DNA from 3 places in the Streptomyces sp. NPDC055962 genome. Region 3 is predicted to be linked to each of the others. Evidence: predicted binding sites of a transcription regulator. Region 3 holds the regulator's gene; each other region holds the start of a gene.
What was found. The regulator HrcA, encoded in region 3, represses chaperone genes, less so after heat shock. The targets are predictions, from matches to a motif close to TTNGCACTCNGNNNNNCNGAGTGCNAA.

Region 1: a site for HrcA is predicted at 1,894-1,920, ahead of groL (chaperonin GroEL). Genes of this name have one in related genera too.
Region 2: a site for HrcA is predicted at 4,886-4,912, ahead of groES (co-chaperone GroES). Genes of this name have one in related genera too.

What each region holds. Positions count from the first base shown of each region.
Region 1 covers NZ_JBHJYN010000010.1:155,505-165,360, reverse strand. Annotated here, with positions in the region: gene ACFC51_RS26180 (hypothetical protein) at 1-7, shown strand, start outside; gene groL (chaperonin GroEL) at 108-1,730, opposite strand; gene ACFC51_RS26170 (cold-shock protein) at 2,091-2,297, opposite strand; gene ACFC51_RS26165 (MoaD/ThiS family protein) at 2,748-3,023, opposite strand; gene thrC (threonine synthase) at 3,052-4,350, opposite strand; SAM riboswitch class I at 4,369-4,496, opposite strand; gene ACFC51_RS26155 (glucosyl-3-phosphoglycerate synthase) at 4,650-5,600, shown strand; gene ACFC51_RS26150 (trehalose-6-phosphate synthase) at 5,673-7,049, shown strand; gene otsB (trehalose-phosphatase) at 7,046-7,903, opposite strand; gene ACFC51_RS26140 (DUF3263 domain-containing protein) at 8,013-8,273, opposite strand; gene ACFC51_RS26135 (ABC transporter substrate-binding protein) at 8,288-9,565, opposite strand; gene ACFC51_RS26130 (ROK family protein) at 9,794-9,856, shown strand, end outside.
Region 2 covers NZ_JBHJYN010000001.1:1,077,782-1,087,637, reverse strand. Annotated here, with positions in the region: gene tsaD (tRNA (adenosine(37)-N6)-threonylcarbamoyltransferase complex transferase subunit TsaD) at 1-520, shown strand, start outside; gene ACFC51_RS04845 (hypothetical protein) at 517-786, shown strand; gene ACFC51_RS04840 (VOC family protein) at 933-1,394, shown strand; gene ACFC51_RS04835 (DUF1876 domain-containing protein) at 1,468-1,740, shown strand; gene ACFC51_RS04830 (hypothetical protein) at 1,850-2,500, shown strand; gene ACFC51_RS04825 (methyltransferase domain-containing protein) at 2,521-3,735, opposite strand; gene ACFC51_RS04820 (polysaccharide deacetylase family protein) at 3,859-4,779, shown strand; gene groES (co-chaperone GroES) at 5,068-5,376, shown strand; gene groL (chaperonin GroEL) at 5,478-7,103, shown strand; gene ACFC51_RS04805 (SDR family NAD(P)-dependent oxidoreductase) at 7,238-8,011, opposite strand; gene ACFC51_RS04800 (MOSC domain-containing protein) at 8,320-8,994, opposite strand; gene ACFC51_RS04795 (LysR family transcriptional regulator) at 9,077-9,856, shown strand, end outside.
Region 3 covers NZ_JBHJYN010000002.1:607,908-617,763, reverse strand. Annotated here, with positions in the region: gene ACFC51_RS07930 (MFS transporter) at 1-1,230, shown strand, start outside; gene ACFC51_RS07925 (adenosine deaminase) at 1,194-2,186, opposite strand; gene ACFC51_RS07920 (ribonuclease Z) at 2,202-3,110, opposite strand; gene ACFC51_RS07915 (histidine triad nucleotide-binding protein) at 3,124-3,483, opposite strand; gene ACFC51_RS07910 (16S rRNA (uracil(1498)-N(3))-methyltransferase) at 3,589-4,335, opposite strand; gene ACFC51_RS07905 (nitronate monooxygenase) at 4,332-5,405, opposite strand; gene dnaJ (molecular chaperone DnaJ) at 5,550-6,689, opposite strand; gene hrcA (heat-inducible transcriptional repressor HrcA) at 6,690-7,706, opposite strand; gene ACFC51_RS07890 (MBL fold metallo-hydrolase) at 7,872-8,594, shown strand; gene ACFC51_RS07885 (DUF3097 domain-containing protein) at 8,620-9,438, shown strand; gene ACFC51_RS07880 (ABC transporter substrate-binding protein) at 9,559-9,856, shown strand, end outside.

The DNA of each region.
Region 1 (9,856 bases), on a different contig from region 3:
GTGGTGAGACGCCCGCAGCGCGCACGACGCCGGCCCCCGGGAACGAATCCCGGGGGCCGGCGTCGCACGGATACTGCGGGTACTGCCTGGAGCTGCTGATCCGAGGATCAGAAGTCCATGTCACCGCCCGGCATGCCGCCCGGAGCGGCCGCGGAGGCCTTCTCCGGCTTGTCGGCGATGACGGCCTCGGTGGTGAGGAAGAGCGCGGCGATGGACGCGGCGTTCTGCAGGGCGGAGCGCGTGACCTTCGCCGGGTCGATGATGCCCTCGGCGATCATGTCGACGTACTCGCCGGTCGCGGCGTTGAGGCCGTGACCGATCGGCAGGTTGCGCACCTTCTCGACGATGACGCCGCCCTCGAGACCACCGTTGACGGCGATCTGCTTGAGCGGGGCCTCCAGCGCGAGCTTCACGGCGTTGGCGCCCGTGGCCTCGTCACCGGTCAGGTCGAGCTTCTCGAAGACGGCCGAGGCCTGGAGCAGAGCCACGCCACCACCGGCGACGATGCCCTCCTCGACGGCGGCCTTGGCGTTGCGCACCGCGTCCTCGATGCGGTGCTTGCGCTCCTTGAGCTCCACCTCGGTGGCGGCGCCGGCCTTGATGACGGCCACGCCGCCGGCCAGCTTCGCGAGGCGCTCCTGGAGCTTCTCGCGGTCGTAGTCCGAGTCGGAGTTCTCGATCTCGGCGCGGATCTGCTTGACGCGACCCTGGACCTGGTCGCTGTCGCCGCCGCCGTCGACGATCGTCGTCTCGTCCTTGGTGATGACGACCTTGCGGGCGGTGCCGAGCAGGTCCAGGCCGGCGTTCTCCAGCTTGAGACCGACCTCCTCGGAGATGACGGTGCCACCGGTGAGGATGGCGATGTCGCCGAGCATGGCCTTGCGGCGGTCACCGAAGCCCGGGGCCTTGACGGCGACGGACTTGAAGGTGCCACGGATCTTGTTGACGACCAGCGTCGACAGAGCCTCGCCCTCGACGTCCTCCGCGATGATCAGCAGGGGCTTGCCCGACTGCATGACCTTCTCGAGCAGCGGAAGGAGGTCCTTCACGTTGCTGATCTTGGAGTTGACGATCAGGATGTACGGGTCGTCGAACGACGACTCCATGCGCTCCATGTCGGTGGCGAAGTACGCCGAGATGTAGCCCTTGTCGAAGCGCATACCCTCGGTGAGCTCGAGCTCCAGACCGAAGGTCTGGGACTCCTCGACGGTGATGACGCCTTCCTTGCCGACCTTGTCCATCGCCTCGGCGATCTTGGCGCCGATCTCGGTGTCGGCGGCGGAGATGGAGGCCGTCGAAGCGATCTGCTCCTTGGTCTCCACGTCCTTCGCCTGCTCCAGCAGAGCGGCGGAGACGGCCTCGACGGCCTTCTCGATGCCACGCTTGAGAGCCATCGGGTTGGCACCCGCGGCGACGTTGCGCAGGCCCTCGCGGACGAGCGCCTGGGCGAGAACGGTGGCGGTGGTCGTACCGTCGCCGGCGACGTCGTCCGTCTTCTTGGCGACCTCCTTGACCAGCTCCGCACCGATCTTCTCGTACGGGTCCTCGAGCTCGATCTCCTTGGCGATGGAAACACCATCGTTGGTGATCGTGGGCGCGCCCCACTTCTTCTCGAGGACGACGTTACGGCCCTTGGGGCCGAGGGTGACCTTGACGGCGTCGGCGAGCTGGTTCATCCCGCGCTCGAGACCGCGCCGTGCCTCCTCGTCGAACGCGATGATCTTGGCCATGTGAAGTGGTCCTCCCGGACAGGGGTGGATTTCTCCGGACCGAGAGGCGCCCGCGACGGACGGCCAGCGTGCTCAGTGGTTCCTTGCCCCACTGGGCCTGCGGGCCTCACCGGCCCGGTCCAAGTTTCTGTCACTCTCACCTGGAGAGTGCTAACGCCAATGATTAGCACTCGACCCCTGCGAGTGCAAGCGTCCCCCTCGGGATGTGGACAACCGGGAGGGCTGCGGGTGGGGCGCGGGCACCCGCTCCGACATGCGTACGAGCGGCGGACCCGACAGAGACGCACGCGGGGCCCGTACCTCTCATGGAGGTACGGGCCCCGCGTGCGTGAGTAGTGTCGTTGGCCGACCGCGCCGAACTCAGCCGACGGCGAGCTTGACCATGTCCGCCTGCGGCCCCTTCTGGCCCTGCGAGATCTCGAATTCAACTCGCTGACCCTCTTCGAGGGTGCGGTACCCGTCCATCTGGATCGCGCTGTAGTGGACGAAAACATCCGCACCACCGTCGACCGCGATGAAGCCGTACCCCTTCTCCGCGTTGAACCACTTGACGGTGCCCTGAGCCATGCCTAACTCCCCTATTACTGGCCCTTGCACGAGCACCGCACTTCGCGGGCCCGGGTCAGAACTCACCCTCCGACAGGAGAGGGTGGCGTGCGCCGGAACGCGTCGACCGCGGCCGAATGTATCTGCCCAACTGCCCTCTGCAACAGGTCAATCGGACGAGAATTCTGGGCGCACGCGACCACACGGATAGGCGGAATTCATGGGATTCCAGGGCAAGTCGGGCCTGACAAAGGCCACTTATGCCTCAAGGGGTTCACGTACTTTGGCTGCTTCTTGTCGCGGCCAGGCGCATTCTCATATGCGGGCGGCGCGGGCAGCTGCGGGGACTTCCCCAACTGTACCGCGCTCAACCATGCAGAATGCCCCCCTCCGCTTCTCTCGCGGAGGGGGGCATTCTGCTCACTCTGTGGAATCGGGCGGCCGAGCCGGCCCGTGTCGCGCCTGCGGCGGTCAGCCTCCGGCGACGGCCGGGATGATGGAGACGCCGGCGCCGTCCGGGGTGGCGGCGTCCAGGCCGCCCTCGAAGCGCACGTCGTCGTCGTTGACGTACACGTTGACGAAGCGGCGCAGCTTGCCCTGGTCGTCGAGGACGCGGGCGCCGATGCCCGGGTGGTTCTGCTCCAGGGACGCGATGACCTCGGAGAGGACCGCGCCCTCCGCCGAGACCTCGGCCTGACCGTCCGTGTAGGTGCGGAGGATGGTGGGGATACGGACCTTGACGCTCATGTGGGTGCCTTCCTTCGGTCTCGGGTGGTCAGTTGGCGGCGGCGAGGCCCGCGTCGCGGAACGCGTCCAGGCTGGGCCGGATCGTCGCAGACAGGCCGGTCGTGGGGGCGACCGCGTCGAGCGTCTTGAGGCCGTCGCCGGTGTTCAGGACGACGGTGGTCAGGGACGGGTCGAGCAGGCCGGCGTCGATCAGCTTCTTCGTCACGCCGACCGTCACCCCGCCCGCGGTCTCCGCGAAGATGCCCTCGGTGCGGGCCAGCAGCTTGATCGCGTCGACGACCTGCTCGTCGTCGACGTCCTCGACGGCACCGCCGGTGCGCCGGGCGATGTCCAGGACGTACGGGCCGTCGGCCGGGTTGCCGATCGCCAGGGACTTGGCGATGGTGTTCGGCTTCTGGGGGCGCACGACGTCGTGACCGGCCTTGAAGGCGGTGGAGACCGGGGAGCAGCCCTCGGCCTGGGCGCCGAAGATCTTGTACGGCTTGTCCTCGACGAGGCCGAGCTTGATCAGCTCCTGCAGGCCCTTGTCGATCTTCGTGAGCTGCGAGCCGGACGCGATCGGGATGACGAGCTGGTCGGGCAGCTCCCAGCCGAGCTGCTCGCAGATCTCGTACGCCAGGGTCTTGGAGCCCTCGCCGTAGTACGGCCGCAGGTTGACGTTGACGAAGCCCCAGCCCTCGCCGAGCGGGTCGCCGATGAGCTCCGAGCAGAAGCGGTTGACGTCGTCGTAATTGCCCTCGATGCCGACCAGCTCACCGCCGTACACCGCGGCCATGACGACCTTGCCCTGCTCCAGGTCGTGCGGGATGAACACGCAGGAGCGGAAGCCGGCGCGGGCGGCGGCGGCACCCACGGCACCGGCGAGGTTGCCGGTGGAGGAGCAGGAGAGCGTGGTGAATCCGAAGGCGCGGGCGGCCTCGACGGCGATGGCGACGACACGGTCCTTGAAGGAGTGCGTCGGGTTCCCGGAGTCGTCCTTGACGTACAGGCCACCGGTCACGCCCAGCTCGCGGGCGAGGTTGTCGGCCTTGACCAGCTTCGTGAAGCCGGGGTTGATGTTGGGCTTGTCCGCGACGTCGGCGGGGACCGGCAGCAGCGGCGCGTAGCGCCAGATGTTGTTCGGACCCTCGGCGATGCGCTTCTTCAGCTCTTCGGGGGAGCCGCTCGGCAGGTCGTACGCCACTTCGAGCGGCCCGAAACAGGACGCACAGGCGAAAATGGGACCGAGCTCGAAACGCTCGCCGCATTCGCGGCAGGAAAGCGCCGCGGCGGGACCGAGGTCCACGGCGGAAGAATTGGTGTTCGCTGCAACTGTCTGCACGGCCATGATGGCGGAGGCCCTTTCTCCTCATCTTCCTTGCGACGTATTTCGCCACAAGACGGAATTGGCACCTTCCCCACCGTGACCTCGCGGTCGGCAGGAGGGTTGCCGGGACTTCAACGGGCCGTTCCCTCAGTCCCTCTGGATGAGCGCTGTGGCACCGGACCATGGATCCGGGCGTTTATTCGCCGACCGACCCCGACATGCGAGGGTCATCCGCGTTGTTCAAGACTGTAACCGAAGCACCGGACGGTTGAGATAGTCGTCCGAACCGCGAGATGGATCACATACAGGGAGTATCGACCGTGCTGGAAGAGGTGGAACGCTGGCTGACCAGGCGTTCCTGGTCGGCTGCCGACCGCCCGCTGGACCGCCTGACGGCCGCGCGGGCGAGGGATCCGCACCGTGCGCGGGTGAGCGTCGTCCTGCCCGCGCTCAACGAGGAGGCGACGGTCGGCGCGATCGTCGCGGAGATCCGGCGCGAGCTGATGGAGAAGGTCCTGCTCGTCGACGAACTGGTGGTGATCGACTCCGGATCCACCGACGCCACCGCCGAGGAGGCCCGCCGGGCGGGCGCCCGGGTCGTCCACCGGGACGCGATACTCCCCCGCATCCCCGCCCTGCCCGGCAAGGGCGAGGTCCTGTGGCGCTCGCTGCTGGTGACCAGCGGCGAGATCGTCTGCTTCGTCGACGCGGACCTCGAGGACTTCTCCGCGGACTTCGTCTCCGGGATCGTCGGACCGCTGCTGACCGACCCCTCGGTGCACTTCGTCAAGGCCATGTACGACCGGCCGCTCGACGGAGTGGCAGGCCAGGGCGGCCGGGTGACCGAGCTGGTGGCCCGCCCGCTGCTCAACCTGCACTGGCCGCCGCTGGCCGGCTTCGTACAGCCGCTGGGCGGCGAGTACGCGGTGCGGCGCTCCCTGCTGGAGCAGCTCCCCTTCCCCGTCGGTTACGGGGTGGAGCTCGGCCTGCTCGTCGACGCGCTGCACACGGTCGGCCTGGACGCGCTGGCCCAGGTCGACGTCGGCGTACGCAAGCACCGCCACCAGGACGGCCAGGCCCTCGGCCGGATGGCGGCGGCGATCTACCGCACGGCACAGCAGCGGCTGTCCCGCGGACCGCTCGTACGGCCCGAGCTCGTGCAGTTCGAGCGGGGGCCCGGCGGTTTCGTCCCGCGCACCCACGCGGTGGACACCGAGGAGCGGCCGCCGATGCGGGACATCGCCGAGTACGCGTCCCGCGACGCGGCGTGACGCCCCGCCTCCCGCCCGGCTCCACCCCCGCTTCACGTTTGGCGGCTTCCCGAACGGGCTAGGTTCGGGTACATGGTCTCCGAGCACGCTGCCCAGGTCCTCGTCGCGTCCAACCGCGGCCCGGTGTCGTACGCACGGCGGGAGGACGGCACGCTCGACTCGAAGCGGGGCGGCGGCGGGCTCGTCTCCGGCCTCAGCGCCGTCGACGACAAGCTGTGGGTGTGCGCCGCGCTCAGCGACGGCGACCGTGAGGCGGTCCGGCGCGGGGTGTCCGAGCCCGGCGTCCGGATGCTCGACATCGACGCCGGGGTCCACGCCGACGCGTACAACGGCATCGCGAACTCGGTGCTCTGGTTCGTGCACCACATGATCTACCAGACGCCGGTGGAGCCCGTCTTCGACGCGGAGTTCCGCCGGCAGTGGGCCTCCTACGAGACCTACAACCGGGCCTTCGCCGAGGCGCTCGCCGAGGAGGCCGCCGAGGGCGCCGCCGTCCTCGTGCAGGACTACCACCTCTCCCTGGTCCCCGGCATACTGCGCGAGCTCCGCCCCGACCTGCGCATCGGGCACTTCTCACACACCCCCTGGGCGCCCGTCGACTACTTCCGGCTGCTGCCCGACGACATCGGCGAGCAGCTGCTCAAGGGCATCCTGGGCGCCGACCGCGCCGCGTTCCTGACCCGCCGCTGGGCGGACGCCTTCATCGGCTGCTGCACGGAGATCTTCGGCGGCACCGGCCACACGCGGATCGGGGTGCACGGCCTGGGCGCCGACGCGGACTTCCTGCGCCGCCGCTCCCGCGAGGACGACGTGGACGAGCGCATGGAGATCCTCCGGGACCAGGTCGGCGCGGACCGTCGCACGATCGTGCGGGTGGACCGCACCGAGCTCTCCAAGAACATCGTCCGCGGCCTGCACGCCTACCGGGCCCTCCTGGAGGAGCGCCCCGAGTGGCGCGAGCGGGTGGTCCACGTGGCCTTCGCCTACCCCTCGCGGCAGGACCTCGCGGTCTACCGCGACTACACGGCCGAGGTCCAGCGGGTCGCCGACGGCATCAACGCGGAGTACGGCACGGAGGGCTGGACCCCGGTCCTGCTCCACGTCGACGACGACTTCGCCCGCTCCCTGGCGGCGTACCGGCTGGCGGACGTGGCGCTGGTCAACCCGATCCGCGACGGCATGAACCTCGTCGCCAAGGAGGTCCCGGTCGTCTCCGACCACGGCTGCGCGCTGGTGCTCTCCCGGGAGGCGGGCGCCTACGAGGAGCTGGGCGAGGACGCGATCGTGGTCAACCCGTACGACGTGTCGGCCACGGCGGCGGCGCTGCACGAGGCACTGACCATGGACGCCGACGAGCGGGGAGCCCGCACGAAGCGCCTGGCCGCCGCCGCGACGGCGCTCCCGCCCCAGCAGTGGTTCCTGGACCAGCTGGACGCGCTGCGGGGTTAGGGCCGCGCAGGTGCGGCCTGCTGGGCGAGAGCCGCGAGCAGGTCCGCCACCGCTGCCGGACCCGGCAGCACCAGGTCGGCGCGCTCGGTCAGTTCGGGGACCTCGGTGCCGCTGCAGACCAGCAGGCCGGCGACGCCCTCGGTGCGGAGCTTGGCGACGGCGGCGTACGCGGCGAGGTCGCCGAGGTCGTCGCCGGCGTACAGCACGGTCTCGGCGCCGACCGCCTTCACGTACTCCTCCAGCGCCACGCCCTTGTCCATGCCCGGCGGTCGCAACTCCAGGACCAGGCGGCCCGGTTCGACGATCAGGCCGTGGCGCGCGGCCAGTCCGGCGAGCGGGGTGCGCAGGGCCTCGAAGACGGCCTGGGGGTCGGCGGCGCGGCGGGTGTGGACGGCGACCGCCCGGCCGCCCTTCTCCTCGATCCAGGTGCCGTCGTCGGCGCCGGCCTCCGCCAGGACGGCGGGGAGCTCCGCCCGCACGGCCTCGACCCCGGGGTCCGGGTCCGGGGCGCGGACGGTGGCGGTGGCGGCGTCCCAGCGTTCGGCGCCGTAGTGCCCGAGGACGACGAGGTGGTCCAGGCCGGGTGCTCCGGCGAAGCCCCCGTACCGGACGGCGGTGCCGGCCGGGCGGCCGGTGATCACGGCGACGGCGGCGACCCGGGGCGCGAGCGCGGAGAGGGCCGGGACCACGCGGGGGTGGGCGCGGGACCGCTCCGGGTCCGGGACGATGTCGGCCAGCGTGCCGTCGAAGTCCAGTGCGACCACCGCGCGGTCGGGGCGGGCGAGGAGTGCGGCGAGGCCTTCGCGGCCGGCCTGGGTGGACGGGGTCGGGAGGGGGTGTGCCGGGTTGCCCATGCGGGTGAGCGTAGCGGGCGGGCCGCCCCGCCGCGCGGCTTCCCGCCCCGGGGCCCAGGCCCGCCACCACCCGGCTTCCGTTCCCGGGGAGCCGGCCGCGGACACGGCCTCAGCGGCGGCCGCGCCTCGCCTCGCGGACCCGGCGCAGGCGGTTGACCGTGACCGGGTCCTCCTCCAGCGCGCGGCGGTCGTCCAGGAGCGCGTTGAGCAGCTGGTAGTAGCGGACCGGTGAGATGCCCAGCTCCTCCCGGATCGCCCGCTCCTTGGCACCGGGGCCCGCCCAGGAGCGCCGCTCCAGGGCCAGGACCGCACGGGCCTGGCCGGAGAGCGGGGCGGCGGGGTCAGCGGGGTCGGGAGCGCCGGCGGTCATGCCGACCAACCTACCTATTCCGCGCTCTCCGCCTGCCGGGCCATGGCCGCGATCTCCACGAGCACGCTCTCCGGGTTGGCGCCGGGCTCGACCGCGGAGCCGATCTTCTCCTTGACCGTCTCGCTGACCTGCGCCCACGACGTCTTGCCGAAGGGGGGCAGCTGCGAGTTCGGCAGCGCCGACAGGAACGCGTGGAGCGACTTGTGCTTGCTGTCGGCCTCCATCGCGGCGGAGGCGCTGCTGGTGACGGGGAGCAGGTCGTACTGGTCGGCGAAGGCCATCACGTTGTCGTCGTCGTAGGCGAAGTCGAGGAACTTGCCGATCTGCGTCCGGTGGCCGTTCTGCTTGAAGCCCATCATCCAGTCGGCCACGCCCATGGAGCCCTTGGTCGGCCCCTCGATCCCGGGCAGCGGGACCATGCCCACGTCGACGCCCTTCTTCTCGGCCTCCTGCATGAGCGTCGGGTGGCCGTTGAGCATGCCCACCTCGCCCTTGGTGAAGGCGTCGAAGGCCTTCGCCCGGTCGAGCTTCCCGGGGGCGACGGGGCCGGTGAGGCCCTTGCCGACGAGGTTGTCCGTCAGCCAGCGGAAGGTCGCGATGTTGGCCGGGGAGTCGATGTCGTAGTTGCCGACCTCGTCCGTGTAGCCGCCGCCCCCGCTGAGCAGCCACATCAGGGTCTCGGCCTGGGACTCCTCCGGGCCGAGCGGCAGGGCGAAGGGGTACGTGACGCCGCGCTGCTTCAGCGCGGTGGCGTCCTCCTGGATGTCGTCCCAGGTCTGCGGGGCGCCGAGGCCCGCCTTGGCGAAGAGGCCCTTGTTGTAGAAGAGGAGCCGGGTGCTGGCCACGAACGGCAGGCCGTACAGATTGCCGTCGACCTGGCCCGCGTCGGTGAGGGAGGGAAGGAAGTTGGACCCGGTGCGGATGGCTATCATCTCGTCGGCCGTGTAGAGCTTGCCCGCCTCGGCGTAGTCGGCGTACGCCCCGATCTGCGCGATGTCGGGGGCGTTGCCGGCCTTCACCATCTCGGCGACCTTGCGGTCGACGTCCTTCCAGGAGTAGACGCTGACCTCGACCGTGATCCCGGGGTTGTCCTTCTCGAACTTCCCTGCGACGTCGTCCCAGTACTTCTGGGAGCTGTTCTCCGCACCGGTGCCGTAGTCGGCCGCGACCATGCGCAGGGTGACGTCGCCGGAACCGGTGTCCGAACCACACCCCGACAAGGCCGCCGTCATACCGAGTGCGGCCACCACCGCGGTCAGACCCACAAAGCGCCGCTGCACAGCCCTGTCCATCCCTACATTGTCCGACGTGGATGTCACCGCTCCGGCGATGAACCCGCGATCCTGCCTCACGTCCGCACGGAGGTCTACACCACCCGGTGTATCGATTCGGCAATCTAGCAGGACCGTTTTGTATGGGTGCTCAACAAACCTCGATAGTGGACTAGACCTTTTAGGGGTCGTCGGGCGAAACTGTCTCCCGTGAGACACGTCATCGCCCTCGATGTGGGCGGCACAGGAATGAAGGCCGCTCTGGTCGGGGCCGACGGCACCCTGCTCCACGAGGCGCGCCGGGCCACCGGC
Region 2 (9,856 bases), on a different contig from region 3:
GAAGGCGATCGCGTTCCCGCGCGGACTGAGCGGCTCGCGCGATCCCGCGTACGACTTCTCGTTCTCCGGCCTCAAGACGTCCGTGGCGCGCTGGATCGAGGCGAAGCGCGCCGCCGGTGAGGAGGTCCCGGTGCGGGACGTGGCGGCGTCCTTCCAGGAGGCCGTCGTGGACGTCCTCACCCGTAAGGCCGTCCGCGCCTGCAAGGACGAGGGCGTCGACCACCTGATGATCGGCGGAGGCGTCGCGGCGAACTCGCGGCTGAGGGCGCTCGCCCAGGAGCGGTGCGAGAAGGCCGGGATCAGGCTGCGGGTCCCCAGGCCGGGGCTCTGCACGGACAACGGGGCCATGGTCGCCGCGCTGGGCGCCGAGATGGTGGCACGCAACCGTCCCGTGTCCGACCTGGACCTCTCCGCGGACTCCTCGCTCCCGGTCACCGAGACCCACGTCCCGGGTGCGGGCGGCCACAGTCACGGCCACGACCACGTGCACGAGATCAGCAAGGACAACCTCTACTCATGACCGTCGCCCTGATGTGGGAGGCCCGTGCGGCGGAGGGCCGGGGCGCGGAGCTGCTGGAGTGGGCCAGGGCGCGGACGGCCGAGCTCGCCCGGCAGCCGCTGCGCGACGAGCTGCTGTGCGCCCCGGGGGACCGGGTGCTCGTCCTGACCTGGTGGGACGCGGCGTACGACGGGGAGCTGCCGGAGCTGCCCGAGCCGGAGGCCGGGCTGATCAGCCGCCCGGTGCACCGGTGGCGCTTCGAGTCGCTCGGTCCTGCGGGCGGCTGACAGCGCCCGGTCCGGCGGGCGGCTGACAGCGCCCGGTCCGGCGGGTGGCTGACGGGGGCCGTGCCCCGGGTGTTCCGATGAGTTTCCGGCCCGGAACCGGTCTACCTTGCACGCGAACGACGGCGTTGCGAGCGAAGGAGCAGACCATGCAGAAGATCAGGCCCTGTCTGTGGTTCGACAACCAGGCGGAGGAAGCGGCCGAGTTCTACGTCTCGGTCTTCGGTGGTGACTCCCGCATCGAGAACGTCACCCGCTGGCCCGAGGGGACCGATTCGGCCGGATCGGTGCTGACCGTCGACTTCGTGCTCGCCGGCCAGGAGTACCTCGGCCTCAACGGCGGCCCGCAGTTCACCTTCGACGAGGCCGTCTCGCTGAGCGTGGACTGCGCGGACCAGGAGGAGGTCGACCGGCTGTGGGCGAAGTTCACCGAGGACGGTGAGGAGAGCCAGTGCGGATGGCTGAAGGACAAGTACGGGCTGTCCTGGCAGATCGTCCCGCGCGAGCTGCCCGAGCTGCTCGGCGGCCCCGACCGGGCCCGTGCGGAACGGGCGATGAAGGCCATGATGGGGATGCGGAAGCTCGACGTCCAGGCCCTGCGGGACGCCTGAACCCCCGGCCACGCCGTGCGCGGGCGGGGGAAGGGGCGCACCCTGGAAACAGGGAATCCGGGAGGTGACCGTCATGATGGAGACCACCGTCGGATGGCATATCGAGCTGGAATTCGAGGAGGACTCCCACCGCACCCGCGCGGCGGCCCTCGTTCGGCTCAGCGACGGGACCGAGGTACGGGCCCACGGATACGCCAGCCGTCATCCCTCCGATGCGGAGCAGCCGCGGGTGGGCGAGGAGATCGCCGGGGCCCGCGCGCTGAACGAGCTCGCGATGAAGCTGCTCACCAAGGCGCACGACGAGATCGACGACGCGTCGGGCCGCACGTCGTACCCACTGACCTGACCTGACGCCCATGTGGCCTGAACTGGCCTGACCCGACCTGACCTGACCTGCCGGGCAACCGGCGGACGTCGGTGCCGGGGTGTGTTGCCCGCTCGGTAATGTCTGGGCCATGCCACGTAGTTCACCCCTGCCGCCACCGCCCCCGCCCGCGGAGATACGCACCTGGCCCGACCGTGACGCGCTGCTGCGGGACCGGGCGGTCGTCCTGGGCGAACTGGTCAGGATGTTCGTCGGCCCCGGCCGGCTCGGTCTCCACTGGACGTGGGCCGGCATCACGGCGCTGGGCTGGTCGCTCGCTGGCGCCGCGTTCGTCATGTTCGAGGAGGCGCAGGGGCCCTTCGACACGATCCCCGGGGTCATCAGCCTCGCCATCGGCGCGGCCGTGCTGATCCCCGGTGCCGCCTTCATGGCCGTCGGTGCGGCACGGGACGTGCGGGTCCACCGGCTCCTCGTGCAGTGGGGGGCGCTGGAGAGCGACCCCGTGGGGGATCTGCCGCTGCGGATGCCGCGGGCGAACGTCGCCTGGCTGCTGACGTCGTCCGCGCTCTGCGCGGCCGGGCTCTTCGGCTGCGTCGTCGTGCCGGCGACCGCCCGTGCGGGCCAGGAGACGTACGGCATGGTGGCCTGGCTGATGGGGCTGGGATTCCTCGCCTGGCTGACCGGGCTGACCGGCTTCGTCAAGGCGTTCGCCCACCGGCGCTGGGTACTGCGGGTGCTGGCCGGGACGAGGGCGGGACAGCCCGTCGCTGCGGGCGGCTGACCGCCAGCGCGGACTGCTGGTCAGGGCAGCTTCACCGGCTGCCCGATCAGCATCGTCGGGGCCCCGGCCACCCGGGTCAGGAAGACGGTGGCCGAGTGGGGCCCCTGGAGCTTCATCTTCCGGCGCAGTTCCTCCGGTTCGACCGCCGAGCCGCGCTTCTTGACGGTCAGGACACCGACCTGACGCTCTCTCAGCAGTGCTTTGAGCTTCTTCATGTTGAAGGGCATCTGGTCGGTGATCTCGTACGCGGCCGTGGCGTCCGACGCGTAGGGCGTGTCGCTCGTGACGTAGGCGATCGTCTCGTCGACCAGCCTGCCGCCGCACCGCTCGACGACGTCCGCCACCAGATGGGCACGGATGACGGCGCCGTCCGGCTCGTACAGATACCGACCGACGGGGCCCACCGGCGGGGCGGGGAGAGGTCCGTCGGAGACGAGCGTCGCACGCGACGGCAGCAGCGTGGCCCGGTAGGCACCCGGTGCGAAGCCCTCGCCGAACCAGAGCACCGCCTCCTTCACGTCGCCGCCGTCCGAGATCCACTCGGCCTCGGCCTGCGGTCCGATCGCCTCGTGCGGGACGCCGGGGGCGATCTTCAGCGCCGCGCGGGGGGCCCTGAGCGCGGCCTCCGTCGCCCAGGACAGGGGCGGTGAGTAGGCCTCGGGGTCGAAGATCCGGCCGCGTCCGCCGCGCCGGGCGGGGTCGACGAAGACCGCGTCGTACGGGGACGTGTCGATCTCCGTGACGTCGGCGCACCGCACCTCGACGAGGTCCTGGAGGCCGAGCGCCTCGGCGTTGGCCCGGGCGACCTGAGCGGTGAGCGGGTCCCGGTCCACGGCCAGGACCCGGATGCCCGCCCGGGCCAGGGCGATCGCGTCGCCGCCGATCCCGCAGCACAGGTCGGCCACGCTCCGCACGCCGAGCTCCGCGAACCGCCCGGCGCGGTAGGAGGCGACCGAGGTGCGGGTCGCCTGTTCCACGCCGTTCGGGGTGAAGAACATGCGGTACGCGTCCGCCGCCCCGAACTTGGCGACCGCGCGCTGCCTCAGCCGCGCCTGGCCGAGCGCCGCCGAGACCAGGGCGGCCGGGTGCGTACGGCGCAGACGGGTCGCGGTCGCCAGTTCACGGGCGGGGTCGTGGTCACGCAGCTCGTCCAGGAGCGCCGTGCCCTCGGGGGTGCGCAGGGCGGCGAAGGCGGCGAGCGGATCGGCCTGATCTGCGGGGGGAAGGTCGTTCACCCGTCCATTGTGAGCCAGCCGGGGGACCCGGCGGATCCCCCGGAGGTGTCGCGGGAGACCGCCGGTGACCCGGTGGCAGGATGCGGCGCCATGCAGCTAGTACGACAAAAAGAAAAATCTGTCATGAAGCGCCACAGAGCGGTCTGTGCGGTCGTGGCCGCCCTGCTGATCGGCGCCGCCGCCTCCGGATGTGCAGACGGTGGTGACGAAGCGGCCGCCGGCCGGGGCGGGCCGGCCGCCGGGCAGCCGGGAGCCGCCGCGGCGCAGGCGGGCCCCGCGGCCGCCGAGGCCAGGGCCAGGGCCGAGGCGGAGCGCCTGAAGCGGGAGCTGGCCGCACGCGTCGCCGTCGCGAAGAAGTGGGGGCTGGCCAAGGTCCCGCTCGCCGCTCCCGCGCCGCCTGCCGCGAAGCCGCACATCACCACCCGCGAGGGGTTCGAGGTGGAGGGCGGGGAGAAGCTGCCGCCGGTCTTCACCACCGTGCCCACCAAGGAGCGGATCGTCTTCCTGACGATGGACGACGGGGCGGAGAAGGACCCCGAACTGCTCCGGATGATGACGGAACTGAAGATCCCGTACAGCGCGTTCCTCAGCGACTACGTGGTGAGCGACGACTACGGCTACTTCAAGGACATGCAGGCCCGGGGCGTCACCCTCAACAACCACACGCTCAACCACCGCTACCTCCCAGGGCTCTCGGCGTCCGAGCAGCGGCGGGAGATCTGTGGCGAGCAGGACAAGATCGAGAGGTTCTTCGGGAAGCGGCCCACGCTCTTCCGGCCGCCGTACGGCAACTACAACGGCGACACCCTGCGCGTCGCGAAGTCCTGCGGCATCAAGGCCGTGCCCCTGTGGGCGGCCGAGGCGTTCCCCGACCACATGGAGTGGCGCGAGTGGGACAGGGACCTGCATCCCGGAGACATCATCCTCACCCACTTCCGGGGTGACGAGGACTGGGAGGGCTCCATGGCCGACATGGTCCGGCGCGTCATGAAGACGGTCACGGACAAGGGGTACGCGGTGGCCAGGCTGGAGGACTACGTCTGACGGGAGCGGTCCGCGCACCGGCCCGCCCGGCACCGGAACGGCGTGGAGGTCTCCCGCGTTGTCCCGGGGGCGGGCCGGCCCCGCGGCGCCACGCGAGGGTGGTGAATTGGCACTCCGCTTGACCGAGTGCTAATCGCGGTCATAGTCTCAGTGCTGGCACTCCCCGAGGGAGAGTGCCAGCACCACTGCGCGACAGGGCAGGTCCGGCACCCGCGACGACGGATCGACCTGGTCGCCACCCCACAGACTGTTAAACCCCGTGAGATCTCCGAAGGGGGAGACCGGATCGTGTCGACCACCAGCTCCAAGGTTGCGATCAAGCCGCTCGAGGACCGCATTGTGGTCCAGCCGCTCGACGCCGAGCAGACCACGGCTTCCGGCCTGGTCATTCCGGACACCGCCAAGGAGAAGCCCCAGGAGGGCGTCGTCCTGGCCGTGGGCCCGGGCCGCTTCGAGAACGGCGAGCGCCTTCCGCTCGACGTCAAGACCGGCGATGTCGTGCTGTACAGCAAGTACGGCGGCACCGAGGTGAAGTACAACGGCGAGGAGTACCTCGTCCTCTCGGCGCGCGACGTCCTCGCGATCGTCGAGAAGTAATTCACCCACGTTTGCTTCTGTTCTGCGCCCCTGGCCCCCTGCGAGATGACTAGCCGGGCGGCGAGGGGCGCAGTTCGTTTTGAGAGGGAAGAAAACAGCCCATGGCGAAGATTCTGAAGTTCGACGAGGACGCCCGTCGCGCCCTTGAGCGCGGCGTCAACAAGCTTGCCGACACGGTGAAGGTGACGATCGGTCCGAAGGGCCGCAACGTCGTCATCGACAAGAAGTTCGGCGCTCCCACCATCACCAACGACGGTGTCACCATCGCGCGCGAGGTCGAGCTCGACGACCCGTACGAGAACCTCGGTGCCCAGCTGGTGAAGGAGGTGGCGACCAAGACCAACGACGTGGCGGGTGACGGCACCACCACCGCCACCGTGCTCGCCCAGGCCCTCGTCCGCGAAGGTCTGCGCAACGTCGCCGCGGGCGCGTCCCCGGCCGCCCTGAAGAAGGGCATCGACGCCGCCGTGAAGGCCGTGTCCGAGGAGCTCCTCGCGACCGCCCGCCCGATCGACGACAAGGCCGACATCGCCGCCGTGGCCGCGCTCTCCGCGCAGGACCCGCAGGTCGGCGAGCTCATCGCGGACGCGATGGACAAGGTCGGCAAGGACGGCGTCATCACCGTCGAGGAGTCCAACACCTTCGGTCTGGACCTCGAGTTCACCGAGGGCATGGCCTTCGACAAGGGCTACCTGTCCCCGTACATGGTGACCGACCAGGAGCGTATGGAGGCCGTCCTCGACGACCCGTACATCCTGATCCACCAGGGCAAGATCGGCTCGATCCAGGAGCTGCTCCCGCTGCTGGAGAAGGTCATCCAGGCCGGCGCCTCCAAGCCGCTCCTGATCATCGCCGAGGACGTCGAGGGCGAGGCGCTCTCCACCCTCGTCGTCAACAAGATCCGTGGCACCTTCAACGCCGTCGCGGTGAAGGCCCCCGGCTTCGGTGACCGCCGCAAGGCCATGCTCGGCGACATCGCCACCCTCACGGGTGCGACCGTCATCGCCGAGGAGGTCGGCCTCAAGCTCGACCAGGCCGGTCTGGACGTGCTCGGCACGGCCCGCCGCGTCACGGTCTCCAAGGACGACACGACCATCGTCGACGGCGGCGGCGACTCCGCCGACGTCAAGGGCCGCGTCAACCAGATCAAGGCCGAGATCGAGTCCACGGACTCCGACTGGGACCGTGAGAAGCTCCAGGAGCGTCTCGCGAAGCTGGCCGGCGGCGTCTGCGTGATCCGCGTCGGTGCCGCCACCGAGGTGGAGCTCAAGGAGAAGAAGCACCGTCTGGAGGACGCCATCTCCGCGACCCGCGCCGCGGTCGAGGAGGGCATCGTCTCCGGTGGTGGCTCCGCCATCGTCCACGCCGTCAAGGTCCTCGAGGGCAACCTCGGCAAGACCGGCGACGAGGCCACGGGTGTCGCGGTCGTGCGCCGCGCCGCCGTCGAGCCGCTCCGCTGGATCGCGGAGAACGCGGGCCTCGAGGGCTACGTCATCACCTCGAAGGTCGCCGAGCTCGACAAGGGCCAGGGCTTCAACGCCGCGACCGGTGAGTACGGCGACCTGGTGAAGGCCGGCGTCATCGACCCGGTCAAGGTCACCCGCTCCGCCCTGGAGAACGCCGCGTCCATCGCGTCGCTGCTGCTCACGACCGAGACCCTGGTCGTCGAGAAGCCGGCCGAGGAAGAGGGCGACGCCGGTCACGGCGGCCACGGCCACTCCCACTAGTACGGCTCCGTACGACACCGAGGCCCGGTACCCCCGTCGCGGGGGCACCGGGCCTCGGTGCGTGTGCGGGACCGCGTCCCGGGCGTCTGCTCCGGACCGTCGGTCCGGCGGCTGCCCGGGGCCGGTCCGGGCGGCTACTTCGGGCCGTACGTCCGGCCGGCACGGGAGGTCACTCCACCGAGCAGGCCGCGGGGCGCCAGCTTCACCAGGCCCATCATCGCCTTGTAGCGGGGGTCCGGGATCGACACCGTCCTGCCCCGTGCCAGGTCCGCCAGTGCCGCGGCCACCAGCTTGTCGGCGTCGAGCCACATCCAGTCCGGGATGTTGCCCGTCCCCATCCCGGCCCGCTGGTGGAACTCGGTGCGCACGAAGCCCGGGCACAGGGCCATCAGCCGCACCCCCGAACCCGCCAGGTCCTTCGCGGCGCCCTGGGTGAACTGGACGACCCACGCCTTCGACGCCCCGTACGTCCCCCGCGGCAGGAAGGCGGCGACGGACGCCACGTTCACCACGCCGCCGCGGCCGCGCTCCCGCATCGGGCCCGCGGCCGCCGAGGTGAGCCGGAGAACCGCCTCGCAGTGGACCTTCAGCATCGTCAGCTCGTCGGCCATCGAGACGTCCAGGTAGCGCCCCTTGTTGCCGAAGCCGGCGTTGTTCACCAGCAGGTCGACGGGGCTCACGCGGTCCGCCAGCCGCGCTTCGACCGCCTCGATCCCGGCGTCCGTGGACAGGTCGGCCGTCAGCACCTCGGCCTCGATGCCGTGCCCGTCGTGCAGCTCCGTGGCCTGGGCCCGAAGCCGTTCCGTGTCGCGGGCCACCAGCACCAGATTGTGCCCGTCACCCGCGAGCCGCCGTGCGAAGGCGGCCCCGATCCCCGCCGTCGCGCCCGTAATCAGTGCAGTCGTCATAGGCGGCACGTTAGTGCCCGCGTGTGCGGGCGGCCGACCCGGCTTCTCCCTCAGGCCGGTCGGCCGGACGGAGGACCGCACGGACGGCCCGGCCGATGTCGTGCGCCGTCTGCCGGCGGGCGTCGAACCCCGCGTCAGCGACGGCGCTCGCACACAACCCTGAGGTGAAGGCGCTTGATGACGACAACCCGTACGGCATCCCCCGCCGCGTCGACGGCACCCTCACCCTGGGCTGCAACCCACGGCGCCGGGGCGGAGCCGGACGGTACCCCCGTACGGCTCCGCGCGCGTCCGCGTCACCGGGGTGGTCAGGAGGCGGAGTCCCGCTGTGCCACGTACGCCCGTGCGGCGCGCAGCGTCTCGGTGTGCAGGGCGTCCCCGGCGTCGAGCAGGCCCGGGAGCAGCTCCCGCTGCGTGGTCGTCGCCCGGAACTCGATGGCCGCGGTGATCCCGTGGCCGGGCACGTGCACCACCTCGACCGGGTCGCCGGAGCGGATCGTCCCCGGTTCGATCACCCGGAGGTACGCACCGGTCGCGCCCTCGCGCGTGAACCGCTTCACCCAGCCGTGCTCGCCCAGGTGGCCCGCGAACGTACGGCACGGAATGCGCCCCGACGTCACCTCCAGGACCAGCTCGTCGCCGATCCGCCAGCGCTCACCGATGCGCGCGTGGCTCACGGTGAGGCCGACCGTGGTCAGGTTCTCGCCGAACGCACCGTTGGGCAGGGGCCGGCCGAGCTCCTTCTCCCAGGCGTCGAGCTCCTCACGGGCGTACGCGTAGACCGCCTGGTCCGATCCTCCGTGGTGCCGGAGGTCGCACACCGCGTCACCGCTCAGACCGCTGCCGCCGCTGCCCTTGGGGCCGGGGTCCGCGACCCGCACGGGGCCGTCCGACGGACGCTTGCCGATCCCGGTGAGCCCGGAGGCCCCGTCGGAGTGGGGAGAGGGCGTGGGACGGCCGAGATTCACGGTGAGCACCTTCATGACCGGACAGACTAATCGCGGGGCACTCAAAGGTGCTCATGATTAATCGACTCTTTCTGCAAGAGTCGCTTATGGTTGAGGGGTGATCGAAGCCCGTCATCTCCGTGTCCTGCGCGCTGTGGCCACCACCGGTTCGTTCTCCGCCGCCGCGCGTGAGCTGGGGTGCACCCAGCCTGCCGTCAGCCAGCAGATGAAGGCCCTGGAGAGTTCCGCGGGCACTCCGCTGCTGATCCGTACGGGGCGCGAGATGCGCCTCACCCAGGCGGGTGAGGCGCTGGTGCGCCACGCGTCGGGCATCCTCGCGGGGCTGACCGCCGCGGAGGAGGAGATCGCCGCGATCGCCGGGCTGCGGGCCGGCCGGGTCCGGCTGGTGTCCTTCCCGAGCGGGAGCTCCAGCCTGGTCCCCGGCGCCCTCGCCGCCCTGCGCGCCGCGCACCCGGGCACGCGGGTCTCACTCGTCGAGGCGGAACCGCCGCGTTCGGTGGAGATGCTGCGCGACGGCGACTGCGACATCGCCCTGGCGTTCCGCTACGGGGCCACCTGCGGCGAGTGGGACGACCTGGTCGTGCGGCCGCTGCTGCGGGACCGGCTGGTCGGGCTGGTCCCCGAGGGGCACCGGCTGGCGGGTACGGACACGGTGGGCATCGGTGACCTGGCCGACGAGCCGTGGATCGCCGGCTGCCCGCGTTGCAGGCGGCAGCTGGTGGAGGTCTGCGAGGCATCCGGCTTCACCCCGAGGATCGACTTCGCCACGGACGACTACCCGGCGGTGATCGGGCTCGTCGGGGCGGGTCTCGGCGTCGCCGTCCTGCCGGAGCTGGCCCTCGAGTCCGTACGGGCCAAGGGGGCGCGCACGGTGGCG
Region 3 (9,856 bases):
GGCCTGGTCGGCAGCGCCCTCCTCCTCAGCTCGGCGTCGGCCGGCTTCGCGCTGGCCGGACGCGTCGAGAGACTCGGTTCGCGGAGACCGGCGCGTGCGGGACTGCTGCTCGCCGCACTCGGGTACGGCTGTGCGGCACTGACCACCTCGGTGCCGCTGGTCGTCGCGGGCGTCGTGGTCGGCGGATTCGGCTCGGGTGCGGCGACCGCCGTCGCCGCGTCGGGCATCGCGGCGCAGCACGATCCGCACCGGACCTCGTCGCTCGGGCTGCTCAGCGTCTCGGCGACGGCGGGTGCCCTCTACCTGACGATCCCTCACCTGGGCGGCGGACACCGGCTCCCGTTCGCCTCCATCGCGCTGGTCGCCCTGCTCGTCTGGCCCGCCACCTCCCGGCTGGGAGGCCCCGCGCCCGTCAGCGGGTCGTCGTCGGTCCAGGGACGGCTGCCGCACCGGCGGTCGGGACTGGTGCTGGCCGGCGGCATGCTCGTCTGGTCCATGGCGCAGAACGCCCTGTGGGGTGTGAGCAGCCGCATCGGCGCCGTCCAGGTCGGCCTCTCCGAGGTGACCATCGGGGCGGTCTTCGCCGCCGCGCTGGGGGCGGGACTGCTCGGCGTCATGGGCGCAGGGATGCTGGGCGCCCGGCTCGGGCGCGCGGTGCCGATCGGTCTCGGCACGATGATCATCGCCGGGAGCATCGTGCTCAGCTCCTCCGCCGACGACCTGGGGTCGTTCGCGACCGGCGAGATCGCGTGGAACACCTTCTACCCGGTGGTCCTGTCCTACCTGATCGGTCTGGCGGCCTCCCTGGATGTACGCGGCCGCTGGGCGGTCCTCGCAGGCTCGGCGTCCTCCGTCGGTACGGCCTGCGGCCCCCTGCTCGGCAGCGTGCTCTCCGAGCAGGCGGGTTACGCGGTGATGGGCCTCGTCCTGGGAACCGCCACACTCCTGGTCGCGGCCCCCGTCACCGCCGTGGCCCTGCACACCGGCGGACGCCCGCTGGTGCCGGGCTCCGTACGGCGCAGGGGCGGTGCCCCGGCGGCTCTGCTCGCCGCCACCACCAACAGCCTGTCCGGCGCGGTGCCCAAGCTGGGCGCGCCGGAGCAGGCGGTGGCGGAGATCAGCGTGCCCGCGCTGCGGCGCAGGCGGCTGGTGCGGAGCGCGTTCCGTACGGCGGGGCCGGCCGGAGGTGCCGGTCAGTCGAACGCGTACGCCTCGACCTCGGAGAGGTAGCGCGCCCTGCGCTCCTCGTCGTGGTCGAGGAAGGCCGCCTCGAAGGAGTTGCGGGCCAGGGTGCGCAGATGCTCCTGGTCCAGGCCGAGCGCCTCGTGCACGGCGTGGAAGGTGTCTCCGACGTATCCGCCGAAGTAGGCCGGGTCGTCGGAGTTCACCGTGCAGAGCAGGCCCGCGTCCATCATGGCCCGCAGCGGGTGCTGCTCCAGGACGTCGATGGCGCGCAGCCGCACGTTGGAGAGCGGGCAGAGCGTCAGCGGGATCCGTTCGGAGACCAGCCGGTCCACCAGCTCCGGGTCCTCCATACAGCGCAGACCGTGGTCGATCCGCTCGACGCCGAGGACGTCCAGGGCCTCCCGGATGTACTCCGGCGGGCCCTCCTCGCCGGCGTGGGCGACCTTGCGCAGGCCGAGGGCCGTGGCCGCCGCGTACACCTCGCGGAACTTCGCGGGCGGGTGGCCGACCTCCGCGGAGTCGAGGCCGATGCCGCTGATGCGGCGCAGGTACGGCTTCGCGGCCTCCAGCGTCTCCAGGGCCGATTCGGCGGACTTGTCGCGCAGGAAGCACATGATCAGCTGGGTGGAGACGCCGTGCGTCTCCTCGCTGCGGTCCAGCGCCCTGCCGAGCCCCTCGATGACCGTGCCGATCGGGACGCCCCGGTCGGTGTGGGCCTGCGGGTCGAAGAAGATCTCGGCGTGCCGGACGCCCTGGGCGGCGGCGCGGGCGAGGTAGGCATCGGCCAGCTGGGCGAAGTCCTCCTCGGTGCGCAGCACCGCCATCAGGGCGTAGTAGAGGTCGAGGAAGCTCTGGAGGTCCTCGAACAGGTAGGCCTTGCGCAGCTCTTCGGTGTCCGCGAAGGGCAGCTCCACGCCGTTGCGTGCGGCGAGGGCGAAGGCCAGCTCGGGTTCGAGGGTCCCTTCGATGTGGAGGTGGAGTTCGGCTTTGGGGAGGTGCACGGGGTTCTCGTTACGTTACGTGTGGCGGGTGGGTACCGGGACCCTGATCAGGTCCTGGGCGATGGTCAGTTCGCCTTCGAAGCCGGCTGCCCTGGCCTGCCTCTCGAAGGCCTCCGGGTCGGAGTAGCGCTGGGAGAAGTGCGTCAGCACGAGGTGCCGTACGCCCGACTCCTTCGCCACCCGGGCCGCCTGGCCGGCGGTGAGGTGACCGTGGTCGGCGGCGAGCCGGCCGTCCTCGTCGAGGAACGTCGACTCGATGACCAGCATGTCGCATCCCTCGGCCAGCGCGAACGCGCCGTCGCAGAGCCGGGTGTCCATGACGAAGGCGAAGCGCTGTCCGCGGCGGGTCTCGGAGACCTCCTCCAGCGGGATGCCGCGCAGGGCGCCGTCCCGCTGGATCCGCCCGACGTCCGGACCGCCGATGCCGTGCTCGGCCAGTTTCGCGGGCAGCATGCGCAGCCGGTCGGGCTCGGTCAGGCGGTAGCCGTAGGACTCGACGGGGTGCGAGAGCCGGTGGCTGTCGAGGGTGTACGCGCCCGTGGTGGCGAGGACGCCGTCGGCGGAGACCGGGGCCTCGGTCAGCTCGACGGACTCGCGGTAGGCGGTGGAGTACCGCAGCCGGTCGAAGAAGTGCTGTCCGCTCGCCGGGAAGTGGGCGGTGACGGGGTGCGGGACCTGGTCGAGGTTGATCCGCTGGATCACACCGGCCAGCCCCAGCGCGTGGTCACCGTGGAAGTGGGTGACGCAGATCCGGTCGATGTCGTGCGCGGCGACGCCCGCCCTCAGCATCTGGCGCTGGGTTCCCTCGCCGGGATCGAAGAGGATGCCCTCGCCGTCCCATCGCAGCAGGTAGCCGTTGTGGTTGCGGTGACGGGTCGGCACCTGGCTTGCGGTGCCGAGGACCACGAGTTCTCGTACGGACACGGGTGCGGCCTGCCTAGCCGGGGGGCCACTGCATCCCGCGTCCGCCCAGGACGTGGGCGTGCGCGTGGAAGACGGTCTGCCCGGCGCCGGCACCGGTGTTGAGGACGATGCGGTAGCCGCTCTCGGTGATCTTCTCGTCGGCGGCGACCAGACCGGCCTCGCGCAGCACGTCCGCGGCGGTCCCCGGTTCCGCGGCGGCGAGCGCGGCGGCGTCCGGGTAGTGCGCCTTGGGGATGACCAGGACGTGGGTCGGGGCCTGGGGGTTTATGTCACGGAAGGCGACGGTCGTCTCGCTCTCGCGGACGATGGTCGCCGGGATGTCGCCCGTGACGATCTTGCAGAACAGGCAGTCGGTCTGCGGCTCTCCCGCCATGGCCCGGCCTCCTCGGTCCGTTCGGTCCTCGTGATCAGTACTCCGGCATGCTATCCGGCCGGGGCGGTCGGACGGACCTGCGGCGGGCACGGGGAGCGCAGTGCCTCAGCTCCAGCGCCCGGTGCGCCCCATCAGCAGGGCGACCGCAGCCGTCCCCGCGGTCGAGGTGCGCAGCACGCTGGGTCCGAGCCTGTACGGGGGCGCTCCCGCCTCGGCGAAGGCGGCCAGCTCCTGGGGCGACACCCCGCCCTCCGGGCCCACGACGAGGACGATCGTGCCGGTGGCGGGGAGTGCGGCGGTCGCCAGCGGCTCGCCGGCGGTCTCCCGGTCCTCGTGCAGGACGCCCGCGAAGTCCGCCGCGGCGAGCAGGGCGGCGACCTGCTTGGTCGTCATGGCATCCGCCACCTCGGGGAACCGCACCCGGCGCGACTGCTTGCCGGCCTCGCGAGCCGTGTTGCGCCATTTCGTGAGGGATTTGAGCCCGCGGTCGCCCTTCCACTGCGTGATGCAGCGCGCCGCCTGCCAGGGCACGATCGCATCGACGCCCGTCTCCGTCATCGTCTCCACGGCGACCTCGCCCCGGTCCCCCTTGGGCAGCGCCTGGACGACGGTGATGAAGGGGGCGGGAGGCGGCTCCTCGTGCACCGTCTCCAGGCCGGTGACGAGGAGGCGGTCCTTGCCCTCGGCCGCCCGTACGACACCTTCCGCCCAGTGGCCCCGCCCGTCGGTGAGGACCACGTCCTCGCCCGGGGTCAGCCGCCTCACCGAGACGGCGTGCCGTCCCTCGGGCCCGTCCAGGACGAACTCCTTTCCGCCGGGGAGCTGTTCGACGACGAAGACCGGTGCCGTCACTGGGCACTCCTCACACTCACGGCCGCACGCGCGGCTTCCATCTCGGCGGCGAGCAGGCCGACGAGCTCCCCGGCGGGCAGCTCCCGCGCGAGCCGGTGGCCCTGGCCCGCCCACAGGGCCATGCCCTGGGCGTCCCCGGCCTTGGCGGCCGCCTTGCGCAGCGGGCTGGTCATCTGGTGCACCTGCGGGTAGGCGGCCGGGGCGTACGGGCCGTGCTCCCGCACGAACCGGTTGACCAGCCCGCGCGCGGGGCGGCCGGAGAACGCCCGGGTCAGGGTCGTGGTCACGAACAGCGGGTTGGTCAGTGCCTGCTTGTGCAGCGGGTGCGCCCCCGACTCGGGGCAGGGCAGGAACGCCGTGCCGAGCTGCGCCGCGTCGGCACCGGCCGCCAGCACGGCCGTGATCTGGGAGCCGAGCATCAGTCCGCCGGCCGCGATCACCGGGAGGTCCACGGAGGCGCGGACCTCGGCGAGCAGGGCGAGCAGTCCGGTGCCGGTGAGACCGGCCTGGGCGTCGTCGCGGTGGGTGGACTGGTGGCCGCCCGCCTCGGTCCCCTGGACGCAGAGCGCACCGGCGCCCGCCCACCGGGCGTTCCGCGCCTCCTGGGCCGAGGTGACCGTGACGACGGTGAGCGTGCCGGCGGCGGCGAAGCCGTCGAGGACCTCACGGGTGGGGCAGCCGAAGGTGAAGGAGACCAGAGGCACGGGGTCCTCCAGCAGGATGGCGACCTTGGCCTCGTAGCCGTCGTCACCGTCTGCGTCGGTGTCGCCGAGGGGCGTCTCGTACCAGGTGGCCTCGCCGGCGAGCTGGTTGCGGTACATCTCGACGGCGCCCGGGTCGGCGACCAGGGGCTGCGGCATGAAGAGGTTGACGCCGAAGGGCCGGGCGGTCGCCCTCCGGACCTGCTTCACCTCGTTGTACATGCCGTCCGCCGTCTTGTATCCGGCGGCGAGGAAACCGATCCCCCCGGCCTCGCCGACGGCCGCGGCGAGCTCCGGGCGGGACGTGCCGCCCGCCATCGGAGCCTGCACGATCGGGTAGCGGCAGAGACCGGTCAGCGCCAAGGACATGACCGCATCGTGCCACGTCCGACGGATCGTGCCGAATCAGCCCTTTCACACGGCGGACGGGCCGCCGCACACAGCGCACCGCCCGCCGGTACGAGGCCGGCGGGCGGTGCGGTGACAGGGTCCGCGGACGGTGCCGCGGCAGGCTCAGCGGCCGTTGAAGGCGTCCTTCAGACGGGAGAACAGCCCCTGCTGTCCCGGCTGGAACTGCCCCGTGGGCCGCTCCTCGCCGCGCATCTGGGCCAGCTCCCGCAGGAGGCGCTCCTGCTCCGGGTCCATCTTCGTCGGGGTCATGACCTCGACGTGCACGATCAGGTCGCCGCGTCCGCCGCCGCGCAGGTGCGTGATGCCCCGCCCGTGCAGCGGGACCGACTGTCCGGACTGGGTGCCCGGCCTGATGTCGATCTCCTCCAGGCCGTCGAGCGTCTCCAGCGGCACCTGGGTGCCGAGCGCCGCGGCGGTCATCGGGATGGTGACCGTGCAGTGGAGATCGTCGCCGCGGCGCTGGAACACGCCGTGCGAGAGCTCGTGGATCTCGACGTAGAGGTCGCCGGCGGGGCCGCCGCCGGGGCCGACCTCGCCCTCGCCCGCGAGCTGGATCCGGGTGCCGTTGTCGACACCGGCGGGGATCTTCACGGTGAGGGTGCGCCGCGAGCGGATGCGTCCGTCACCGGCGCACTCGGGGCACGGGGTCGGCACGACCGTGCCGAAGCCCTGGCACTGCGGGCAGGGCCGCGAGGTCATGACCTGGCCGAGGAAGGACCTGGTGACCTGGGAGACCTCGCCGCGGCCGCGGCACATGTCACAGGTCTGCGCGGAGGTGCCGGGTGCGGCGCCCTCGCCACTACAGGTCGTACAGACGACCGCCGTGTCGACCTGGATGTCCTTGGTGGTGCCGAAGGCCGCCTCGGAGAGGTCGATCTCCAGCCGGATCATCGCGTCCTGGCCGCGCCGGGTGCGCGAACGGGGTCCGCGCTGCGACGCCGTGCCGAAGAACGCGTCCATGATGTCGCTGAAGTTGCCGAAGCCGCCGGCTCCGAAGCCTCCCGCGCCACCGCCGCCGCCCGAGGCGGACAGCGGGTCGCCGCCGAGGTCGTAGACCTGCTTCTTCTGCGGGTCCGACAGCACCTCGTAAGCGGCGTTGATCTCCTTGAACCGCTCCTGGGTCTTCGGATCCGGGTTGACATCCGGGTGCAGCTCGCGGGCGAGCCTGCGGAATGCCTTCTTGATCTCGTCCTGAGATGCGTCGCGGCGCACGCCTAGTACGGCGTAGTAGTCCGTGGCCACTTACGAATCCGCCAGGATCTGTCCGACGTAACGTGCCACTGCGCGTACCGCTCCCATCGTTCCGGGGTAGTCCATGCGGGTCGGTCCGACCACGCCGAGTTTGGCGACTGCCTCGTCGCCCGAACCGTAGCCGACCGCGACGACGGACGTGGAGTTGAGGCCCTCATGGGCGTTCTCGTGCCCGATCCGTACGGTCATGCCCGAATCCGTTGCCTCACCGAGCAGCTTCAGCAGCACGACCTGCTCCTCCAGCGCTTCCAGCACCGGCCGGATCATCACAGGGAAGTCGTGTCCGAAACGGGTGAGGTTGGAGGTGCCGCCGATGATCAGCCGCTCCTCCGTCTCTTCGACCAGGGTCTCGAGAAGGACGGAGAGAACCGTCGACACGGTTCCCCGGTCCTCGGCCTCGAAGGACTCCGGCAGGTCCTGCACGAGCCGCGGGACGTCCGCGAACCGTCGTCCGACGACCCGGCTGTTCAGCCGGGCCCGGAGATCGGCCAGTGACGTGTCACCGAACGGTGCAGGACAGTCGATCATACGCTGTTCGACCCGGCCCGTGTCCGTGATCAGCACGAGCATCAGCCTGGCCGGGGCCAGCGACAGCAGCTCCACGTGCCGCACGGTCGACCGGGTCAGCGAGGGGTACTGCACGACGGCGACCTGCCTGGTCAGCTGCGCGAGCAGCCGGACCGTGCGGCCCACGACGTCGTCGAGGTCGACCGCGCCGTCGAGGAAGTTCTGGATGGCCCGGCGCTCCGGCGACGACAGGGGCTTGACGCCCGCGAGCTTGTCGACGAAGAGCCGGTAGCCCTTGTCCGTCGGAATGCGCCCCGCACTCGTGTGCGGCTGGGCGATGAAGCCCTCGTCCTCCAGCACGGCCATGTCGTTGCGGACGGTCGCCGGGGAGACTCCGAGGCTGTGCCGCTCCGTGAGCGCCTTGGAGCCGACGGGCTCCTCGGTGCCGACATAGTCCTGGACGATGGCGCGCAGCACTTCGAGTCTGCGTTCGCTGAGCACCGCGCACACCTCCAGCTGTGGTTCTTCGGCTTCCGCCTGGCACTCTGTGCGTTCGAGTGCCAGCAATCCCCCCGGTCAGTGTACGGGGGCGGGGTGGGCCCGGGGCAAGGGCGACCGGCCACGCCTTCGCAGGAGTACGCAGGTCGTTGCGGATAGCGTCGCCGTATGGACGTCAGTTGGGAAGAGTTCGGCTGGGAGCGGTTGGGCAACGGTACGGGACGGCGGCGCCTTCCCGTCTGGGACGCCACCGTCGCGCTGGTGGCGGGGGCGGACGGCGTGCTGCTGTACGACACCGGTTCGACGCTCCGGGAGGGGGTCGAGCTGCGGACCCAGGCGGAGGCGCTGCTGGGCCGGAGGGTGACGCATATCGCACTGAGCCATCCGCACTTCGACCATGTACTCGGCACCGCGGCCTTCTCCGGGACGGCGGTCCACGGCGCGGTCGGTACGGCGGAGCTGCTGGAGCGCGGCGCCGAGGAGCTGCGCGCGGACGCGCTGCGGCACGGGATGGGCGAGGCGGACGCCACGGCGGCCACGGACGCCCTGGTGGCACCGCGGCACCAGGTCAGCGGCGAGTCCACGCTCGATCTCGGCGGCGGGCTCCAGGTGCTGCTGGCCAACGTGGGCCCCGGGCACAGCGGCCATGATCTCGCGGTGCTGGTGCCGGGCTCCCCGGTCGTGGTGCTCTGCGGCGATCTGGTCGAGGAGTCCGGTGAACCGCAGGCGGGCCGCGACGCCGTCCCCTCGCACTGGCCGGCCGCACTGGACCGGCTGCTGGAGCTGGGCGGCGAGAACGCGCTGTACGTGCCCGGACACGGGGCGGTGGTGGACGCGGCGTTCGTACGGGCCCAGCGCGATCAGCTGGCTTCCCGCTTCGGCGTGTCGTGAAAGGGCCCCCGTTTATCGTCGTGCCATGCGCAGCTACCAGCCGGATCTGACTCCGCCGTGGAAGAAGTCCGCCCCGGCCCCCGAGGTCCCCGCCGAGCCCGACCTGGTCGTCGAGGAGGCCGTCACCGGCTTCTGCGGGGCGGTGATCCGGTGCGAGAAGACGGCCCAGGGGCCGACGGTCACGCTGGAGGACCGCTTCGGCAAGCACCGGGTCTTCCCCATGGAGCCGCGCGGCTTCCTGCTGGAGGGGAAGGTGGTCACGCTCGTGCGCCCCTCGGCGGGCGGGCCCGCCCGCCCCACGCGGACCGCCTCAGGCTCGGTGGCCGTGCCCGGGGCGCGGGCACGGGTCGCGCGGGCGGGGCGGATCTACGTGGAGGGACGGCACGACGCCGAGCTCGTCGAGCGGGTCTGGGGCGACGACCTGCGCATCGAGGGCGTCGTGGTGGAGTACCTGGAGGGCATCGACGACCTCCCGGCGATCGTGCGGGAGTTCGCGCCCGGCCCGGACGCCCGGCTGGGGGTGCTCGTCGACCACCTGGTGCCCGGCTCCAAGGAGTCCCGGATCGCCGCGCAGGTCACCGACGGGCACGTGCTGGTGGTCGGGCACCCGTACATCGACGTCTGGGAGGCGGTGAAGCCGTCGTCCGTGGGCATCCCCGGGTGGCCGGCGGTGCCGCGCGGCCAGGACTGGAAGACGGGCGTGTGCCGGGCCCTGGGCTGGCCGGAGAACACCGGTGCGGCCTGGCAGCACATCCTCTCCCGGGTCGGCTCGTACAAGGACCTGGAGCCGCAGCTCCTGGGCCGCGTGGAGGAATTGATCGACTTCGTCACCCTTCCTTCCTGATGTACCGGTACGGGTCGAGGAGGATCCGGTACCGATCCCCGTGAACTCCTGCGCCGCCCGCACGCCATCCGTTATTGAGGGGTGACCGCCGGGCAGGCGGTGGGAAGGCACGGGGGCCGGATGACACGCGAAGTGTGGCGGGACAGCGCGGAGAACGAGGCGGCCTCCGCCGTCTTCCACCTGATGCAGGAGCTGATCGACCAGTACCGCGTCAACCGGCCGGTGATGCCGCTGGTCGTGGCGCAGGCGGAGGACGCGTCCGCCGGCCAGGAGATCGACGGCAGGGTCGAGCAGATCGTCCACCAGGTGCACCGGGCGAACCAGCTGCGCCGGGTGCCGGTGAAGCTGGTCGAGGGCCGGGGCGCCACCCCGTACGACGCGGCGCTCTCCATGGTCCGCACCCTCACCGGGCGGCCCT